Regions from separate parts of the Solibacillus sp. FSL R5-0449 genome, predicted to be linked through region 2. Evidence: predicted binding sites of a transcription regulator. Region 2 holds the regulator's gene; the other holds the start of a gene.

The links. Region 2 encodes CtsR, which represses protease genes until heat stress. Its sites were predicted from a motif close to ATGGTCAATAAAGGTCAAACA; they were not measured.
Positions count from the first base shown of each region.
Region 1: clpP (ATP-dependent Clp endopeptidase proteolytic subunit ClpP) is a predicted target of CtsR. The motif match lies at 8,162-8,182, and genes of this name have one in related genera.

Region 1 covers NZ_CP150239.1:2,906,894-2,917,812, reverse strand. The annotation lists gene hisIE (bifunctional phosphoribosyl-AMP cyclohydrolase/phosphoribosyl-ATP diphosphatase HisIE) at 1-178, shown strand, start outside; gene MKY27_RS14605 (tetratricopeptide repeat protein) at 549-2,075, shown strand; gene trxB (thioredoxin-disulfide reductase) at 2,152-3,096, shown strand; gene MKY27_RS14595 (8-oxo-dGTP diphosphatase) at 3,426-3,896, shown strand; gene rapZ (RNase adapter RapZ) at 3,911-4,792, shown strand; gene MKY27_RS14585 (YvcK family protein) at 4,797-5,774, shown strand; gene whiA (DNA-binding protein WhiA) at 5,824-6,765, shown strand; gene MKY27_RS14575 (HPr family phosphocarrier protein) at 6,919-7,176, shown strand; gene clpP (ATP-dependent Clp endopeptidase proteolytic subunit ClpP) at 7,483-8,073, opposite strand; tRNA gene MKY27_RS14565 (tRNA-Arg) at 8,261-8,332, shown strand; gene MKY27_RS14560 (basic amino acid ABC transporter substrate-binding protein) at 9,072-9,851, shown strand; gene MKY27_RS14555 (ABC transporter permease subunit) at 9,882-10,583, shown strand; gene MKY27_RS14550 (amino acid ABC transporter ATP-binding protein) at 10,584-10,919, shown strand, end outside.
Region 2 covers NZ_CP150239.1:3,481,089-3,492,007, reverse strand. The annotation lists gene rluF (23S rRNA pseudouridine(2604) synthase RluF) at 1-424, opposite strand, end outside; gene adh (aldehyde dehydrogenase) at 777-2,303, shown strand; gene MKY27_RS17505 (DUF779 domain-containing protein) at 2,321-2,677, shown strand; gene MKY27_RS17500 (DUF4003 family protein) at 2,794-3,768, shown strand; gene MKY27_RS17495 (aldehyde dehydrogenase family protein) at 3,800-5,230, shown strand; gene MKY27_RS17490 (acyl-CoA thioesterase) at 5,295-5,783, shown strand; gene MKY27_RS17485 (globin-coupled sensor protein) at 5,841-7,154, opposite strand; gene MKY27_RS17480 (DUF4870 domain-containing protein) at 7,653-7,958, shown strand; gene MKY27_RS17475 (CtsR family transcriptional regulator) at 8,161-8,625, shown strand; gene MKY27_RS17470 (UvrB/UvrC motif-containing protein) at 8,638-9,180, shown strand; gene MKY27_RS17465 (protein arginine kinase) at 9,177-10,274, shown strand; gene MKY27_RS17460 (ATP-dependent Clp protease ATP-binding subunit) at 10,271-10,919, shown strand, end outside.

The DNA.
Region 1 (10,919 bases), 570 kb from region 2:
AGTCGGCGAAGAGGCGACAGAAGTTGTTATCGGTGCGAAAAACCGTGACGCAGAAGAAGTGAAATGGGAATCAGCCGATTTACTTTATCACTTATTAGTTCTTCTTCAAGAGCAAAAGGTCAATGTTTATGAAGTACTCGATGTACTGCAAAAACGTCATGAAGGAAAGAAACAATAATCAAGAACAAATGCGCTAAAGCGCCCGTTCAACTCCGACAGACATTGGAAGGCCCGACGCAAAAGTAAAAGCACCACCACTTTTGCAGGAGGGACTGAAATGGCCGAGGAGTTGGCGCTTTAGCCTAGACGGGACAGCATTTTATTTCTAGATTATTCAAAATGTCAAGATCTAAAATTTCCTTAACAAAAGAAAAATAACACCGCTTTGTCAGACATGTTTTTAGTACATATGTGCCGGATATGCTATAATAGTAAGAATTGATTAAGGGACCACACCTGTGCGTTCCTTATTTCTTTGTTTACAAACAAATGACCTGCGTATTTGATGATATAGAATGTATTGAACGGAATGACTCGGAGGAATTTTATTGGAAAATAAACGTTTAAAATCAAAAGCTACTAATGTCGTGTCGTTTGTTCCGAATGGTGATTATTATTATAAGAAAGCTTTGAAGGCAATTGAACGAGACGAAATGGATAAAGCATATAAATATATTAAACGCGCGGCGGATTTAAGTCCGGATGACGCGCACGTGTTACTGCAGTACGGAATTCTGGAAATGGAACTGCAAAATTTTGAGCATGCATATGAGTTGATTCACACAGCCTATAGTTTAGAGCCGAATGAATCTGAAATCATTTTCATGCTGGCGGAAGTGTCGGGCTGTATCGGTCATATTGCGGATGCCCAAAAATACGCAGCACAATATTTAGAAATGGAACCGAATGGCGCCTATACGGAAGATGCCTCCGAAATATTGGAGTTTGTCGACTATGTGGGCGAAGAAATGGATGACATGGATGAATTTGATGGGGCGAAGCATGTGGCACAGGAAAAGGCCCGCCGCTATATGGAGCAGGGAGATTTTAAAACGGCAATCGAAATGCTGGAGCAACTTATTGAAGAGTATCCAGACCTTTGGAATGCGTATAATAATCTGGCGTTGGCTTATTTTTATGTCGGAGAAGCGGAACAGGCACGTGCACTTTTATATCGAGTGCTGCGTGAAAACAAAGGCAATCTTCATGCACTTTGCAACTTGGCCGTGTTTGCTTATTATGAAAAGAGCAGTGAAGAGCTGAACGAAATGGTCGGATTACTAAAGAAAATCCAACCGTTCGATTGGGAAAACCGTTACAAGCTCGGCGCGACATTTGCGTTAATCGGGCAATATGAAGAGGCTTACAAATGGCTGCGTTCAATGAGTAAAAAGGGATATGATGGAGAGCCTGGCTTTTATTTCTGGCTTGCCCAGTCTGCCTACTTCTCAGGACACGAAGCCACTGCAAATGAAGCATGGAAAACGCTTATTCAGCTAGATCCGTCAAAAGAAGGAATGGAGCCGTGGGCAAATGGTGAAGGTTCGATTTTACGCAATTCCGCGGAAAATCACCGGGATTTCATCATTCGTCAGCTAACAGATGAGCATCAGTCCAGCCGGTTATTCGGCATGTTTTTATTGAAGCGGTCTGCCCATAAACAAGAAATTGTGGCACATCCTTCACTTTTAAATGTCTCGAATTTCACAGCGATTGAAAAGCTTTGCCTGGCATATGCACTGGACTATGATTTCAGCAAAGGCAGCAAGGAAGAACAGCAATTCCTGCGCTTTATGGAAGTTGCCGAACTGATTACAGAAACGAATGATTCGATTTCATTGGAAGTGGCGCAAGTGTTAAGTACATGGTTTGCGCTTGGGGAAATTGCATTCGAACAAGGCTATGCATTCAAAAATCGCGCGGCGCTTGCTGCTGCTGTTGAATATTCTTTCCATACGGCATTGGAAAACAAAGTGACGAAAAAAGCAGTTGCGGGCAAATATAATATTTCGACTGCCACATTATCGAAGTACAATGATGAGTTATATGAATTTGTACCATCGGACTTTGAATAGGCAGTAAATTTGTATTTACCCAAGCAATCTTATACGATAAAACTATATAAAAGGTATACGCAAGAGGAGGATCTTCATGTCAGAAGAAAAAATTTATGATGTAGTCATTATCGGAGCAGGTCCAGCAGGTATGACTGCTGCGGTATATGCATCACGCGCTAACTTATCAACATTAATGATTGAACGTGGGATTCCCGGCGGACAAATGGCAAATACAGAAGCAGTGGAAAACTACCCTGGTTTCGATACTATTTTAGGGCCTGAGCTATCGACGAAAATGTTTGAGCACGCAAAAAAATTCGGTGCTGAATATGCTTACGGTGATGTAAATGAAATCATCGATGGTGATGAATACAAAATTATCGTTTCAGGTAAAAAACAATATAAAACACGCACAATTATCATTACTACTGGTGCAGAGTACAAAAAACTGGGCATTCCTGGCGAAACAGAGCTTGGCGGCCGCGGTGTAAGTTACTGTGCTGTATGTGATGGCGCATTCTTCAAACAAAAAAACCTGATCGTTATCGGTGGGGGCGACTCTGCTGTTGAAGAAGGTGTTTACTTAACACGCTTTGCGGATAAAGTAACAATCGTACACCGTCGCGATAAGCTTCGTGCACAAAAGATTTTACAAGATCGTGCGTTTGCCAACGAAAAAGTAGACTTCATCTGGAATTCAACTGTGAAAGAAATTCATGAAGTTGACGGTAAAGTAGGCAAAGTGACGTTAGCTTCAACAGTTGACGGTACAGAGTCAGAAATGGAAACAGATGGCGTATTCGTATATGTCGGCATGCTTCCATTAACAGCACCATTTGCTTCACTGAATATTTTAAATGATGCAGGCTATATTGTAACAAATGAAAAAATGGAAACAGCAATTCCTGGTATTTATGCTGCGGGCGATGTTCGCGAAAAAATGCTGCGTCAAATTGTAACAGCTACAGGTGACGGCAGTATTGCAGCTCAATCTGCTCAACATTACGTAGAAGAAATCAAAGAAAAAATAAATCAATAATTCTTTAACATAAATGTAATCATATCGTTACAAAATAAGGGTATACTAAAAGTGGAATTTGTTTTAACCCCCTTATATTTTTATCCTAAGGTTGTTTCAAGCGGTTTACGCTGAAGCAACCTCTTTTTTATGGCTTTCCTGCATAAATGCTGGCATTATAAATGAAACGCTTGCTTTTACTGAATGCATAGGACAAGGTATAATAGAAATAAGCTTTAGAAAAACACAATTCGCTTCACGTATAGCGAAATTGTGTCTTTACTTATGTGGAATTCGTGAAATATTATATATTCACTTATCCATTAAATGAAAAAGTTGAGGTGTTGTGTATGCAACGTATTACAAATTTACTCGCTATTAAAGATGGTCAAGTATTATTGCTGCAAAAGCCGAGAAGAGGCTGGTTTGTGGCACCAGGTGGAAAAATGGAGCCAGGAGAGTCCATCTATGACTCCGCTATACGCGAATTTCAGGAAGAGACGAATTTAACACCAAAAGACGTTCATTTAAAAGGCGTATACACAATGGTTATCAAAAATGGAGATACTGTCGTCGATGAGTGGATGCTGTACACATTTATTGCAACAGATGTTGAAGGAACACCATTTGTCGAAACACGGGAAGGCATTTTAAACTGGTATGAAATTGATCGTTTAAAGGATCTTCCGATGGCAGCAGGTGACCGTACGAATTTATTATTTGCAGCGTTAAATAAAGGTACGCAATATGGTACATTTGAATATACAGAGGATTTTGAGCTGATCAGCGAAAAAATTCAAAACTCGATGGAACAAAACTAGAGGAGATGAAATAAGTGGCAAGTTCGAGCTATACACATGAGTTAGTAATTATTACAGGAATGTCAGGGGCGGGCAAAACGGTAGCCGTTCAAAGTTTTGAGGATTTAGGTTATTACTGTGTAGATAATTTACCTCCGGAGCTTTTAACTACTTTTTTAACGCTAATGAAGGGTTCCGAAAAAAAGATTTCACGTATGGCAGTTGTGATGGATTTACGTGGGAGAGAATTTTTTGGCTCATTGATCGAATCGCTCGACGCACTACTGGATGAAGAAGATATTTTACTCCGTATTTTATTTTTGGAATCCGATGATGCCACATTAGTTCGCCGCTATAAAGAATCACGCCGATCACATCCGCTTGCACCTCAGGGATTACCGCTGGAAGGGATTCAGCTGGAGCGCGAATTGCTCTCTGAAGTAAAAGGGCGCGCCAAATCAATCGTCAATACTTCCAAGTTAAAGCCACGTGAATTACGTGAACGTATCGCCCAGGAGTTCAGCAATATGAGCAGTCCTACGTTTTCATTAAACATTATGTCATTTGGATTTAAGCATGGGCTGCCGATTGATGCTGATTTAGTATTCGATGTTCGTTTTTTAAAAAATCCTTACTATGTTGAAGAGCTGAGACATAAAACAGGGCTACAAACAGAAGTTTCCTCTTACGTATTGGCAACGGAAGAAACACAACAGTTAATTGCCAAACTGACTGACCTGTTCACTTTCATGATTCCCCATTACCGTAATGAAGGCAAATCACAGCTTGTCATCGCTTTCGGCTGTACGGGCGGTCAACATCGCTCTGTTACACTGGCTGAATACTTCGGGAAGCTATTGGCGAAAAATGATCAAGTCATCGTTACACATAGAGATATCAATCATAGGAAGGATTAATGAAATGAAAAAAAAGAGAACAAGAATCGTCGTAATTGGCGGGGGGACAGGCCTTTCTACAATTTTACGCGGTTTGAAGCAGCATCCTTTTGATATAACGGCTATCGTTACGGTTGCTGATGACGGTGGCTCTTCTGGCCGTTTGCGGGATGACTATGATATCCCGCCGCCAGGAGATGTGCGAAATGTAATTGCCGCACTTTCTGACGTAGAGCCGTTAGTCGAGCAAATGTTTCAATACCGCTTTTCCCAATCAAACGATTTAGGCGGTCATTCGCTCGGGAACTTAATGTTGACGGCTTTGACGGAAATTACCGGTGATTTTAACCATGCGATTGCTGAAATGAGCAAAGTACTGAACGTGCACGGAAAGGTCATTCCAGCAGCGAATAAAAAGGTTACGTTACATGCCGAATTGGCGGATGGGTCAGACGTGATAGGCGAGTCGAAAATTCCTTCAGGCCAGGCACCGATTAAACGGGTATACTTGGAGCCAAGTAATCTCAAACCTTTACCTGCTGCAGTTCATGCGATTGAACGGGCAGATTTTATTTTGATTGGACCAGGCAGCCTTTATACGAGCATCATTCCGAATCTATTAGTTAAAGGAATCGGGCAGGCAGTTGTTCGTGCGAAGGGTGAAAAGATTTACATTGCGAATTTAATGACACAGCAAGGTGAAACGAGAAACTTTACTGCGTCGAAACATATTGAGGCGATCCATGAACATGTTGGCGAAGCGTTTATCCAATCGGTACTGATCAATGAAAAGGAGCTGCCTCCTTCGATTTACGAAAATTACCGTGAAGAAAATGCCGAACCTGTAAAGTTTGATATTGAAAGATTGCAAGAAATGGGCATCACTATTATTCCAAAAGAGATTGCCCTTATTGAAAATGGAACAGTACGTCATGATGCGGTAAATCTCGCGGAATGGCTTTGTGAATATACATTACAGAAAAAACAAACAACGCAAGAATAGTAGTATGAAAGAAACACTACATAGTTGCTGGGAAAGGGGGAGCGAATCCATGTCATTTGCATCTGAAACAAAGAAAGAACTGACGCAGGTAGAAGCGGGTGATAGCAGTTTAAAGGCAGAAGTATCTGCCCTGATACGGATGAACGGTTCGTTAAGTTTTGCGAATCGCCAAATAAGCTTGGACGTACAAACAGAAAATGCGGCAATCGCACGTCGGCTTTATACAATTGTGAAGAAGCTTTATCCATATAATGTCGAGTTGCTTGTGCGGAAAAAGATGCGTCTTAAAAAGAACAATGTGTATATATGCCGTGTTCGGGAAGGCGCACGTGAAATTCTTGCGGATTTAGAAATTGTCTCAAATTCATTTGAGTTTAATCATACGATCGCGAAATCTATCATACCGAAAGAGAATGAACGCCGTGCTTATTTACGTGGTGCCTTTTTGGCAGGAGGCTCGGTGAACAATCCGGAAACCTCTTCCTACCATTTGGAGATTTATTCTTTATATAAGGAGCACGGGGAAGCGTTGGCTGAGCTGATGAACCGGTACGACTTAAATGCGAAAACAATCGAACGTAAAAAAGGTTTTGTCACGTATTTAAAAGAAGCCGAAAAAATTTCGGATTTTATGAATTTAGTCGGTGCTGTACAGGCAATGCTAAAGTTTGAGGATGTGCGGATCATTAGAGATATGCGTAACAGTGTAAACCGTATCGTAAACTGTGAAACAGCCAACTTAAACAAAACAATAGGCGCGGCGTTGAGGCAAGTGGAAAATATCCGCTATATTGATAATGCGGTAGGCCTTGATCAGCTGCCGGAAAAACTGCGTGAAATTGCACGCCTTCGTGTGGAATATCAGGACGTGACATTAAAAGAGCTCGGTGAAATGGTTTCAACTGGCGTTGTCAGTAAATCAGGCGTCAATCATCGTCTGCGCAAAATCGATGAAATCGCGGATGCGCTCCGTCGTGGAGAAAGTATTTAACTTCACATAAAGGTGCGGAGCAAGTACATCAAGGTATAAAAGAAAAAATTGGGAACGATTTCATAAAAGATGTTTCCAATTGTTGTTCTTTTCGGACAATTTCGTTAAGATAAACTTAAAGCGATGAACGGTTGTGAAAGGGAGAATTTCAACATGATTGAAAAACAAGTAGAAGTAAAGTTAAAATCGGGCTTACAAGCAAGACAGGCCGCTTTGTTCGTTCAAGAGGCAAATCGTTATAAAGCAGACGTCTTTTTACAAAAGGATACGAAAAAAGTAAATGCAAAGTCGATCATGGGCATTATGAGCCTGGCTGTTGCTAAAGGCACAGTTGTTACATTATGGGCAGACGGCCATGACGAAGAAAAAGCAATCGACGCACTACAACTTCTAATTGAAAAAGCGGATTAAAACAAAAGAGCTAGCATAAAAGTAAAAATTTCATTGGTAAGGAAAAAATCCTTGTTAAGAAACGGATATTTTGGAAAATTGATTGGAATGCAGGGCGACTCCTGCGGGAATAGCGTGACGCCTGAGACTACAGGCTCAGGCCACGCCCGCGGAAAGCGTCCCGGAATGGAAATCAATTTTTACGCACAGCGAAAAAATGCCATTTTTCTCCCAGAGAGAAAAATGGCATTTTTGGATTATGTCTTATATTATTTTTTGAATACAAAAAAGCATACAAGACGAATCTTGTATGCTTGAATGGATCGATTATTTTAATTCGTTACGCTCATAAATTTTGTCGATAAGACCGTACTCTAATGCTTGCTGTGCAGACATGAAGTTGTCACGATCTGTGTCGCGCGCTAACGTTTCGTAATCTTGGCCACTGTTTTCAGCCATGATGCGGTTTAATTTTTCACGTAAGTGTAAAATACGTTTCGCAGCGATTTCGATTTCTGTTGCTTGACCTTGTGCTCCGCCAAGTGGTTGGTGAATCATTACTTCAGCGTTTGGTAATGCAACACGCTTGCCTTTTGCACCAGCAGAAAGCAGGAATGCACCCATTGAAGCAGCCATACCGATACAGATTGTTGAAACATCAGGTTTGATGAAGTTCATCGTATCGTAGATCGCCATACCAGAAGTGATCGAGCCACCTGGTGAGTTGATGTACAGGTAGATGTCTTTATCTGGATCTTCAGCTTCTAAAAATAATAGCTGTGCTACGATAGAGTTTGCAACATTATCGTCAATCCCACTACCTAATAAAATGATGCGGTCTTTAAGTAAACGTGAATAGATGTCATATGCACGTTCGCCGCGGTTTGTTTGTTCAATAACTGTAGGAATTAAGTTCATTGAAAAATCCTCCCTTTGTTAAAGCTTATATTCGATTACTTTTGCTGAAATTGACAAATATTTCAGCTGTAAACCTATCATACACGTATTAGTCAGTTATGGTCAAATATAAACTCTGATTTTTACAGTTGAAAATAAGGGGTTCCATCTGTATAATGAAAAAAGTTGCTCATATACTTATTTATATGTCCTCGTGGTGTAATGGATAACACTTCAGATTCCGGTTCTGAGGCTGGGGGTTCGATTCCCTCCGAGGGCGCTTTCTTTTTTAAAGATTATTGATCAGCATGAAGTAAAAATAATCTTTCTCTTCCATTTTTCTACAGTTTATTTTTGACGCTACACTATAAGTTTCCGAAACCGAACTAATTTAAACGCTCTTCACTTAAAAAAACAAAATTTCTTTATAAAAAAGTACATTTCCTACTTGAATTATATGTAGAAAATTAGTACATTATTAAATGTTGTGTTTTTACAAAACTAGTTAGATAGACCATACTATCATGTCCTTTAGGGGGCACCATTTTACTGTTTTAATATACGTTTCAATATCAATTGTAAAAAAACATCTGAGGTTTTTTTGCAATAGAGAATGAAGTTTTAGTAGGATAGAAGGAATCACTGTACCGGTTCTTTTTATCCTTCATTCGTTCTCTAACTAAATAATAATTTCAAGACTGTATGAGAGGAGCTCCTCTTGTGCGGTCTTTTTTGTTTTAGTAAAAATTCTTTATAGAATTAACATATATTATAAAAAACAGGGAATATATGTAATGGAAAGTGAGGCTTTTTAGAAGGGGGATACAATAATGAAATAGTAAATGATTGAATAAATATTAAATTATATGCAAATAAACCGTCGATTTTGTTATATTAATTCATCATACTGCAATAATAATCAATTTTTTAAAAATTAAATGTTGTATATTAATTGTGGAATTAATATAATTGAACATGTTATTAACAAAAAAACTATTACATCCAGGAGGATATTCATAATGAGTACTAGAAAACTATTTAAATGGGCAGCACCTTTAGCAGCAGCTTCGATGATTTTAACAGCATGTGGAGCAGACGAATCTTCATCAACAGGTGATAAAGAATATAAGAAAATTGTTGCAGGTACGGAAGCTACATATGCACCATTCGAATACTTAGATGATAAAGGCAATGTTGTTGGATTAGATTCAGAGATTTTAGCAGCGATCGGCGAAGAGATGGGCATCGAGACAGAAGTGAAAAATGTAGGCTGGGACTCAATGATGAGCCAAGTAACAAATGGTGAAGTGGATATGGGTGCAGCAGCGATTACAATTACAGATGAGCGTAAACAAACTTATGACTTTACAGATCCTTATTATGAAGCGACGTTATTGATCGTGACAAAAGAAGGTTCGACAGTGGCATCGTTAGAAGATATTAAAGACAAAAAAATCGCGGTGCAAATCAATACGACAGGTCATATCGCAGCTCAGGAACTTCAAGGTGTTGCAAGCTCGAAGATTTTAGCTTATGAAAACTTCTCTGTTGCTCTAACAGAAGTACTGACAGGTGCAGCAGATGCCGCAATCGGTGATAATGCAGTAATTTTAGATTACCTTGAAAACAATCCTGATTCAGGCTTAAAAGCAGTGGAAGATGACTCATTCGAAAAAGATTACTTCGGCTTTATGGTGAAAAAGGGCAACAAAGAGCTATTGGACATTTTAAATGAAGGTCTTCAAAAAATTAAAGACAATGGCAAGCTAGCTGAAATTACAGGTACAGAAATCGAATAAGCTACATTTTAATTTATTGGAGGGTTTCAGATGGATTTTTTTGATTTTTTCCGTTGGGATATAATCTGGAACTACCGTGAACTATATGCAAAAGGACTTTGGGCGACTATTGTTTTAACAGCATGTGGTTATATTGGTGGGATCATATTCGGTCTAGTTTTAGGATTAGGCCAAGTTTCAACAAAAAAGTGGATTTACTGGCCGGCGAAAATCTATGTCGACGTATTCCGTGGTACGCCAATGCTCGTACAATTATTATTAATTCACTTAGCGGTTATTCCGACTATTTTCGGAACATCACAAGGTTGGTGGGTATCGGGTATTGTCGGACTGATTTTAAACAGTGCTGCATATAATGCAGAAATTTTCCGTGCAGGGATCCAGTCGATCGACAAAGGGCAAATGGAAGCTGCAAGGTCTTTAGGATTAACGCAAAGCCAGGCGATGCGCAAAGTTATTTTACCGCAGGCGTTCCGTCGAATGATTCCGCCTTTAGGAAATGAATTTATCGCACTGTTAAAAGATTCTTCACTTGTAACGGTAATCGCCGGAGCCGAAATTTTATACGTAAGTAAAGTAGTAGCCGGAACGTATCAGCGTTTCTGGGAGCCGTATTTATTCGCGGCGTTCCTATACCTTGTATTGACGTATGCTGTAACGAAGCTCATTGCATTTATCGAAAGACGAGTGGATATCAATTACAACCCACGTAAGAAAAAGGAGCGCGCGTAAATGATTAAAGTAGAAAACTTACACAAGCATTTTGGCAAGCTCGAAGTGTTAAAAGGGATCGATTATGAAGTACATGAAAAAGAGGTAGTTTGTGTCATCGGGCCATCTGGTTCTGGGAAATCAACGTTTCTTCGCTGCATGAATTTGCTGGAAGAAGTAACGGATGGGGCAATCTATATAGAAGGTACTAAAATAAATGATCCGAAAACAAATATTAACGAGATCCGTACAGAAGTAGGAATGGTGTTCCAGCAGTTCAACCTATTCCCGCATATGTCGGTCATCGATAATATTACGATGGCGCCAATGCAAATTCGCCAGCTGAACAAGGCGGAT
Region 2 (10,919 bases):
TAAACTGATCGGTAATCGGCTTGTCCACCTGTACAACATATTCCTTTTCATGATGATTTTCTGCCCGCAAAATTTCATTGACGATATCACCGTCATTTGTAAGAAGCAGTAAGCCTTCTGAATCTTTATCCAGACGTCCGATATGGAAAATACGCAAAGGGTGGTTTACAAAATCCACGACATTTCCTTCGATATGTTTTTCCGTTGTACTTGTAATTCCAACAGGCTTGTTCAGTACGATATAGACTAATTCTTCCTGTCTCTTTACAGGCTTGCCGTCAACTAATACTTCATCGCCTGTTTCAACTTGGCTGCCGTTTGTCGCCACAACCCCATTGATTTTTACACGGCCGTCTTCTACCCATTTATCTGCACCGCGACGTGACACGATACCTGTTTCTGCTAAAAATTTATTGATTCTCATAATTTTTCACCTACTAATAGAATATCTTCAGTATACATGAATATATCTTTAATTTTGTATTACTTCATTTAAAATGACACTTGTTTCTATAGCGAACAAACCTATCTTTACTGGAATTTACCCGTTTTATACATTTTTATAATAGTATTCTCTTTTTTCAGTATAACAGAGTGGCGAATAATAAAATAATCAGAAAATTGTAGTTTAATATTTGAAATGATTCCACTTTTCTGACAATATAGTAGATGAAGATACCTCTCACAGAAGAGTGAGCTTTACAGCATGGATTTCAGCATAACCTTTTTATGAGAAGGTATGGTCACCATAATTTGTGCAAAGGGGAGAGATTTCAATGGCAGCAGTGTATCAAAATCCAAACACGGATGGCGCATTAGTAAATTTCAAGGAGCGTTACGACAACTTTATCGGTGGTAAATGGACACCGCCAGTAAAAGGGGAGTACTTCGACAATATTACTCCTGTAACGGGTAAAGTATTTACCAAAGTGGCGCGCTCTACGGAAGAGGATATCGAGCTTGCTTTAGATGCAGCACATGCAGCAAAAGATGCGTGGGGTAAGACATCAGCAACTGAGCGCTCGAATATTTTACTTAAAATTGCAGATCGTATGGAGCAGAATTTAGAAATGCTGGCCGTTGCAGAAACATGGGATAACGGTAAGGCAGTACGTGAAACATTGAATGCAGATTTACCTTTGGGCATTGATCACTTCCGCTATTTTGCGGGTGCTTTACGCGCACAGGAAGGGTCTCTTAGTCAGATTGATGAAAATACAGTGGCCTATCACTTCCATGAGCCGATTGGTGTCGTTGGACAAATTATTCCATGGAACTTCCCGTTATTGATGGCTGTCTGGAAATTGGCACCTGCATTAGCTGCAGGGAACTGTGTCGTATTAAAACCGGCTGAGCAAACACCGGCATCCATTTTAGTACTTGTTGAGCTAATTGAAGATTTACTTCCGCCAGGTGTGTTGAATGTTGTGAATGGCTTCGGTCTGGAAGCAGGTAAGCCGTTAGCATCAAACCCGCGCATTGGCAAAATAGCGTTTACCGGTGAGACGACGACAGGTCGCCTTATTATGCAATATGCATCACAAAATCTAATTCCGGTTACTCTGGAATTGGGCGGTAAATCACCGAACATTTTCTTTGAAGACATTATGGATGCAGACGATGCATTTTTGGATAAAGCGGTGGAAGGCTTTGTATTATTCGCTTTAAACCAAGGTGAAGTATGTACATGTCCTTCGCGTGCACTTATTCAGGAGTCAATTTACGAGAAATTTATGGAGCGCGTATTAAAGCGTGTAGAAGCAATTAAAACAGGTAACCCTTTAGATACAGATACAATGATGGGTGCTCAAGCATCATCAGAACAAATGGAAAAAATTCAATCTTATTTACAAATCGGTAAAGAAGAAGGGGCAGAATGCTTAATCGGCGGCGAGAAAAATAATCTAGGCGGCGACTTCGCAGAAGGCTACTATATTAAACCGACTGTATTTAAAGGTCACAATAAAATGCGTATTTTCCAAGAGGAGATTTTCGGTCCGGTTGTCGCTGTTACAACATTCAAAACGAAAGAAGAAGCTTTGGAAATCGCAAATGATACATTATACGGATTGGGATCAGGTGTTTGGACACGTGATATGAATACCGCTTACCGCTTCGGCCGTGGTATTCAGGCAGGGCGTGTATGGACAAACTGCTACCATGCATATCCGGCACATGCTGCATTCGGCGGCTACAAGATGAGTGGTATTGGACGCGAAACACATAAAATGATGTTAAGCCACTATCAGCAAACGAAAAACCTTTTAGTAAGCTATGATGAAAACCGCCTAGGCTTCTTCTAAGAGAGGGGGTGCGAAATTTGGTTGAACGCGTTATTGCAACCGATGCAGCACTGCAATTAATCGAGAAGTTGAAAGAACGTCACGGACCGATTATGTTCCATCAATCCGGGGGGTGCTGTGATGGTTCGTCCCCAATGTGTTATCCGGATGGCGATTTAATTATCGGCAACCAGGATATATTGCTTGGTCATATTGGTGGCAGTCCGTTTTATATGCACAAAAACCAATACGATTATTGGAAGCATACACAGATTATTATTGATGTCGTCGATGGACGCGGTGGAATGTTTTCATTGGAAGGCGTGGAAGGGAAGCGCTTTTTATCTAGATCACGGGCCTTCACAAAAGAAGAGCTTGATGAGCTTCAAGTATAATGGTGGAAAAGGGAATGCTGTTGCGACAATCAGCATTCTCTTTTTTTATTGGACATAAGCAAAATTTTTTTACTTCAAAATTTTAGGCGTATAATCATAAGTAGGAGTGTGAACTGATGGATCAAACAGCTTTTATACAATTACTTAAAAACAATAATGAGCGGATGGAGCTATTTTTCGGGTCAGATGTCCAAAGCAATGCCCGCATACCGCTAGCGGTACAATTTACATTTTCACGTGAAACATTTAATGGTCCTTTATTTGAGAAAAATGTAAAAGGTATACATAGTCAAAAATCGAAGCAATCATTTTTTGAGTTTTTCTCTACACCATCAAATAAATCGGTATTAACGTATAAAATGTTAGGGCATTTCGTATTGCATCCGCAGCCTGAACAGGAGCTTCACCGAGTAAGGTCCAATGAAAAGGCATTATTGAGCGCAGGGTTTAAAAGCAGCGGCTATCTACACATTGCATCCCTTTTTTTAACGGACGAAGCACATGCGAAAAGAGCAAAAATTTTACATAATGAGATGAAAAAGCATCATTACTTCCTGACGGGAAAAGATGATATCCCCTACGCGGTTTTACTGACAAAGAAGCAAAGTAATCCAGTTAATCTTGCCGAAACAATGCGGAAATACTATGATGCATTGCACAGCGAAGGATTTAAAAACGGTGATGCCCTGCAGGCAATGACTCAGCTATTGTCATTGTATGATGAAGAATTTCAGCCTGTATTGACTGAATATGTAGTTGCGATGAGGCAGTCATTTATAAATAGTGGTGTGAAAGTGAAGAAAAGATTTTATCCGTATATAGCGTTGCTTGCTGTAGCAGGCGCTACATCAGAAGTTGTCGATGAAATTGTAGAAATGGAAAGGATGCTCGCCAAACTTTCGATGTTTATGGGGATGCAACCGTATGCTTTAATGGTCGCTGTACAATTTGTGCTGAAAAATTTGATTGAAAACGATACATTATCTAATTTCAACGATAGTTTATTATTTATGCAGGCTCTTACAATGAGCGATTATATAGGCGATTTACCATTTCTATTGGCAATCGATATTCTCGATATAATTTTTTAAATTGGGTAAACAATAGTGAGGAGTGATTTAAATGAAACAGACTAAATTATGGATTAATGGCAAATGGGAAAGTACAAAAGAAACAACAGAGTTAAAAGCACCTTACACGGGAGAAGTGCTTGCAAATGTGGCAAAAGCTACAGCAGCGGATGTGGAGCGTGCGATTGAAGGTGCCCATCAAACATTCCAGTCATTCAAAAAAACGACTGCTTATGAACGTGCGGAAATTCTATATAAAGTTGTAACGATTATGCGTGAACGTAAACAGGAACTTGCAAAAATATTGGCGGATGAAGCGGCTAAACCGATTTCAGCAGGTATTGCCGAATTGGACCGTACGATTGCAACATATCAGTTCGCTGCAGAAGCGGCAAAACAAAGTACGGGCGAAACGATTCCGATGGATGCAGCACCTGGCGTTAAAGACAGAATCGGTTATACAAAACGGGTTCCATTAGGTGTAGTATCTGCAATTACACCGTTTAATTTTCCTTTTAATCTTGTAGCTCATAAATTAGGCCCAGCCTTTGCTGTAGGGAATACAGTTGTATTAAAGCCTGCCTCTCAAACGCCGTTAAGTTCTCTTGTAATGGCTGAAATTTTCAAAGAAGCAGGTTTACCGGATGGCGCATTGCAAATTGTGACAGGCAGCGGCGGCGAATTGAGCGAAACAATTGTAACACATCCACTTGTAAAAAAAGTGACATTTACAGGTAGTGGTGCGGTCGGACTGAAAATTAAAGAAAAAGTCGGCCTCCGAAAAATTACACTGGAGCTTGGTTCAAATGCGGCGCTCATCGTAGAACCTTCAACACCGCTTGAAAAAATTATGAAGCGCGGTGTAGGCGGAGCATTTGGGTTTGCCGGACAAGTATGTATTTCATTGCAACGCATTTATGTTCATAGTTCGATTTATGAGAAGTTCACAAAATTATTTGTTGAAGAGACAAAGAAACTCGTTGTCGGAGATCCGCATGATGAAAAAACGGATGTAAGTGCAATGATCCATCCTGATGAGGTTAGCCGTATAAAAAACTGGATTGAAGAGGCGAAACAGCATGGGGCAACCGTTGCAGCAGGAGCTGAATTTACAGAGCGCACATGCTCACCAACTGTCATGACAAATGTGAAGCCTGATATGAAAATTGTTTGTGAAGAGACGTTTGCACCGATTGTATCCATTGTACCTTATGAGACATTGGACGAAGCGATTGCCCTTGTCAACGGATCAGAACTTGCACTAAATGCAGGGATTTACACAAATGTGTTAACCGATGCGATGAAAGCTGCCGAAGAGATTGAAGCAGGTGCAGTCATCATTAATGATATTCCGACATTCCGTACAGATAATATGCCGTATGGAGGCGTCAAAATGAGCGGTTACGGTAAAGAAGGCATTAAGTATGCTGTGGAAGAAATGACCGATTTAAAATTTATTACAATGAAGTTGAATTATGAATAGTTTGGACTAGCACTTCCATCTTCTGAATAGTAACATGGAGTGTAGTTCAGAAAGGAGGAAGGTTATGAAAAATACTCTGCCGATGAGCTTTTCAAAATCTATCCAGACACGATTAGTACTACCTCCTGATACAAATCATCATCAGTCGATATTCGGAGGAAAAGTGTTAGCATATATTGATGAAATTGCAGCGATTGCAGCAATGAAACATTGCCAAGGCGAAGTCGTTACTGCTTCTTTTGACTCAGTCGATTTCGTATCCTCTGCCTATGCAGGTGATATGATTGAGTTGGAAGCTGTTGTTTCCGGGACAGGCCGTACTTCAATGGAAGTGTATGTACGGGTCGTATCAAGAAATATTAAAACAGGTGCAAAGAAATTAACGACGGAATCTTTCGTAACGATGGTTGCGATTGACGAAAACGGCAAGCCGAAAGAAGTGCCGGGTGTTGAACCAGAAACAGATTTCGAACGCCATTTATTTGAAACAGGCCCGATTCGTCAGGAACATCGAAAACAAAAGCGGGCATTATCAAAAAAACGCCGTGCATAATAAAAGGGATACCAAATGCAAATTAACATTTGGTATCCCTTTAGTATTTAAATAAAATTAATCATGCAGCTCCTGAACAATATGGAGCAATGAATCCGATGAAGTTAATACATTGTTTGTTGTATGTGTTAAACCGGTAATAACAGACGAAATGGCATGAATGTCTTCATTTGTATTTTCATATTGCGTTTTGATACCATGTACGGCTTCTGTGATGGATGTAAAGGAATCCGCCAAGCTTTTTTGTGTATCCACGCTCATTTTTACTTGTTCATCAACACTTGATACAGAATCGGACATTTGTGAAATACTCAGTTCCGTTTCTTTAATTAAATGGGAAACGTTCTGTACCGCATTTTTAGTTTCCTCAGCAAGCTTTCGAACTTCATCAGCTACTACGGCAAATCCTTTTCCGTGTTCACCTGCACGTGCTGCTTCAATAGATGCATTTAATGCAAGCAAGTTTGTCTGATCGGCAATTCCCGTTACTAATCCAACAATCTCGGCAATTTTTTTAGATGATTGACTCAGTTTAACCATTGATGATTCAAGTGTATCCACACGATCTAAAATGTTTGTCATAATAGCTGTTTGGTTAATTAAATAGGTAGTACCTGTCGTTGATTTATTTTCCGTTTCCGCAACAAAATTTAAGCCTTGAGTTGTATTCGAAGCAATTTCTTCAGATTGACTCGCGATTTCCTGTAACGAGGCATTTGTCTGATCACTAATATGCGTTAATTCTTGTGCTGTTTGTTGAATTCGCTCAACAATTCGGGATTTCATTTCCAAACTTTCAGTACTAATGCGCTGTTCTTCTTTTTCATAGGCTTCAATTACAAGCTGCTGCTCGAGGTTGATTAGCTTTGAAAAGGCATCTATAGCTTTAGCCATTTCTCCATTCGACATTTCAATTTTACTGATAAAGTCGATAAACGTTGTCATTAGCGATTGGAATGATGCAATATACCACTTTGATTGCAATCCGATTTTGACATGGACATGCGCAATCGTTTGTCGTTCCTCTATGTATTTAGAATCGATATTACAGTTGAACATCGCTTCTAAATGCTTTGTTAAAGTACCTTTAAGTCGCTCCATTCGAGCTGAGCTTCCTATAATATCTACGAGTTCAGGACTTAAGCTAATTGCACCGTAAAACTTTTCCACCATAACCGGAACTACCTGTTGTGCAAAAGGCTCCAGCTGTTTAATCACGGCTAAATCCTCTTTCGTTAATTTTAGTAATTGAAGCTGTTTATGTAAGTTAGGATAGTTTGAAACATCCAAATTTACTTGCTGACTGTACTCAGCTATATCAAAAAATGGCTTATTTGAAACTTTTGTTGCTCTTGAAAACAGAATACCCATGTTCTTCCTCGTTTCGTATATTTATTAAATAATACTATTTTACTGTTTATATCGGTTAGTATCAGTAATATTTCTATAAAGAATTAAAATTTACAGTAATTTGTATTTAAGGTAAGATAATAACTATTAAAATAGATGCAGTAAATAGTGAAAGGCGTTGTAAAGATGAAGTTTCATAAAGGGCGTTTGAAATTTGTTTTACCTTTGTCCCTAGGGGTGGCGATTGCATCGTATATTATGCTGGTTAATAATTACGCAGAAGTAGGCAGTCGTGACCGCATATTAATAGTTATCGGAGCAACAATCCTAACCGCGGTTATTTCCTACTTTTTATTTCCTCAGGAAGGCGACAACCCGAAGGATAGAGGCCCATACTGATTAAATATCGACGTTATTTAAAAATCTCGAAATAAAATTCGGGATTTTTGTCCTCTCTATGAAACTTTTATGAATATTATCCGTAAATAAGCTAATAAACTAAAGTGAGGTTGATATCAAATGGAATCTAAATGGTCGAAAATCATCATACATGCCAGTGCATTCTTTGCACCATTCCTAGTACCGATTCTGTTTTTCTTAATAAGTTCTGAAGATGAAGTAAAACGTACAGCAATCCAGGCATTGCTTTTCCAGATTGTATTCGGAATTTTAATAGCGATTGCAGGAGTTCTTTCTGTAGTTTTAATTGGTTTACCATTCCTGTTAGTATTTTTGGTCATCTTCTGGATTGCACCGATTATCGGTATTGTAAAAGCATTATCTGATCAGCACTGGAATTATCCAATTGTCGGACGCTGGGTATAATTTATCCTCATTCTGGCAAAGTTCATAAAAGCGGTAAGGTTTGTTTAAAAACACCTTATCGCTTTTTTTACATAAATAGGGATTTATTAATGTAAAAATAGGGAAACCTAAAACAAGAGTGATTAGTTGCATTACAAAAAATAAATGTTGTATATTTAAGTCAAAGATAGTCAAAGTCAGTTGATGAGAGGTGAGAGACAGCATGAGGAATATATCTGACATAATTGAAGGGTATTTGAAGGAAGTTATTGAATTAGAGGGACAGGGACTTATTGAAATAAAGCGTAACGAATTAGCTAAGCAATTTGCCTGCGCTCCTTCTCAAATCAATTACGTTATCAATACACGTTTCACGACCGAGCATGGCTACTATGTAGAGAGTAAGCGGGGTGGTGGCGGTTATATTCGGATTTTGCGTGTAACAATCCACTCTAAGAAAAATTTACTGGACGAAATGGAAACACAAATAGGTAATGCCATTGCTCAGACTAATGCTGAACGTATTATTTTCCGGTTATTGGAAGAGGATATTATTACAGAGCGAGAAGGAAGCATCATGAAAGCCGCTTTAGATCGGGTCACATTACAGGTAGCTTTACCGCTGCGTGATCAGCTAAGAGCACGTATTATGCATGCGATGCTACAAACGATTTCTTTTGAAAAGTAGAGGTGGATTATTATGATATGTGAGCATTGTAAACAGCGTCATGCCAATGTTACCGTTACTCAAGTTCACAATGGGCAAAAAGTAGAACGTCACTACTGTGAAGTATGTGCTACTCAATTTCATCCATTTCAATTTGATGTAAATGAAGAGCCAGCATCTCTTCAGCAGCTTATTTCAAATTGGTTCAATTTTGTACCTGTGAATGCAAAAAAAGAAAGTACGACAACGAATACAAACAGCCCAAAATCCTGCCCTTCCTGCGGGTTTACGTACCGGCAGTTTTTAAAGCAAGGTAAATTTGGATGCGGCCAATGTTACGAAACATTTAGCGAGCAATTACCACAGCTACTTGAACGACTTCAGGCAGGTACTCAGCATGTAGGGTATGTGGAAGAAGGGCCTTCAAAAGAAAAAGTAGAACAACAAATCCAAGAGCTCCGATCATCACTGCAGCAAGCTATTGCGGAAGAGCGTTTTGAAGATGCAGCTTCCATACGTGATGAGGTAAGGGAATTGGAAAGTAAAATAAAACAGGAAGGTGAGGGGAACGCATGAACATCGAGCATTTTTTAACGAATGCCAGTCCCAGCTGGATGCAGCACGAAAGCGATTCAGATATCGTCATTAGCACGCGCATTCGGCTTGCTCGTAATATTGCCAATACTCGATTTCCGATTAGTTTTACAGAACAGGAAGCACAACTGATTGAAGAAAAAATGATGCAGTCATTATTATCTTCGGATAACAATCCATATCAGTTTTCCTATTTCCAAATAAAAGATATGCCGGTTTTACAGCGCCAAATATTAGTGGAAAAACATTTAATCAGCCCGAATTTGGCACGAAGAAAAAAAATTGGATCATTTTTTTTAACAAAAGATGAATCCATTAGCATATTAGTAAATGAAGAGGATCATATTCGCATCCAGAGTCTTATGCAAGGCATGAACTTAAAAGAAGCATTTGATAAGGCTCGTAATATTGACCGCTTCTTAAGTAAGTCAATTACGTATGCATATGAAGACCGCTATGGTTATTTGACAAGTTGCCCAACAAATGTCGGAACAGGACTTCGAGCTTCTGTCATGCTCCATTTACCGGCACTCACAATGATGAAGCAGATGAATCCGTTAATTCAGATGATGACAAGATTAGGAATGGTAGTGCGGGGTATATATGGAGAAGGCAGTGAAAATTTAGGAAATATTTATCAAATATCAAACCAGATTACTTTAGGTAAATCAGAAGAAATGATTTTGCAGGAGCTTCAGGATGTTGTCGAGCAAGTAATCAAAAAAGAAGAACTTGCCCGCAAAAATTTGCTGATGCGTGCCCCTTCCGTGTTGGAAGACCGCCTAAGCCGCTCACTCGGTACTTTGAAGTATGCAAAAATTTTAACGAGTGAAGAAGCCGCAAGCTGTTTATCAAATGTGCGTCTTGGGGTAAGTTTAGGATTATTAGAAACAATTTCCCAGCGTAAACTAAATGAGTGCATGCTTATTATGCAACCTGGACTCATTCAGCAATATATTGGTACTACGTTACAACCGGCTGAGCGCGACATGTATCGTGCGAAGCTGTTGCAAGAAAAGCTAAACGAGCAAGATGAAGCTACAAACAATGGGGAAAAAGGAGAGGATTTTCTATGATGTTTAATCGATTCACACAACGTGCTCAAAAGGTATTACAACTTGCTCAAGAAGAGGCAATTCGTCTTAAGCATAAAGAAATCGGAACTGAACATATTTTACTTGGCTTAATTCGTGAAGGTGGCGGAATTGCCGCTAAAGCATTGGAAGCAATTAATATTAGCCCGCAAATGATTGAAAATGGCATTGAAGAACTCGTTGGAAAAGGAACTGAAGATGTAGGACCTATCGTACATTACACACCACGTGCTAAAAAGGTAATCGAGCTTTCATTGGATGAATCGCGTAAATTAGGGCATGCATATGTTGGAACAGAGCATATTTTATTAGCTTTAATTCGTGAAGGTGAAGGGGTTGCTGCCCGCGTATTGGCCAATACTGGTGTAAGCATCAATAAAGCACGCCAACAAGTTTTACTGTTATTAGGCAATAACGACTCAAATAATAGCGGTAATTCAAGCATGACGCAAACAGTGAATACACCAACTCTTGATAGTTTAGCCCGCGATTTAACAGCGGTAGCACGTGAAGGTTCACTTGACCCGGTTATCGGCCGCTCAAAAGAAATTACACGTGTTGTTGAAGTACTGTCACGCCGTACAAAAAACAACCCGGTACTGATCGGGGAACCTGGTGTAGGTAAAA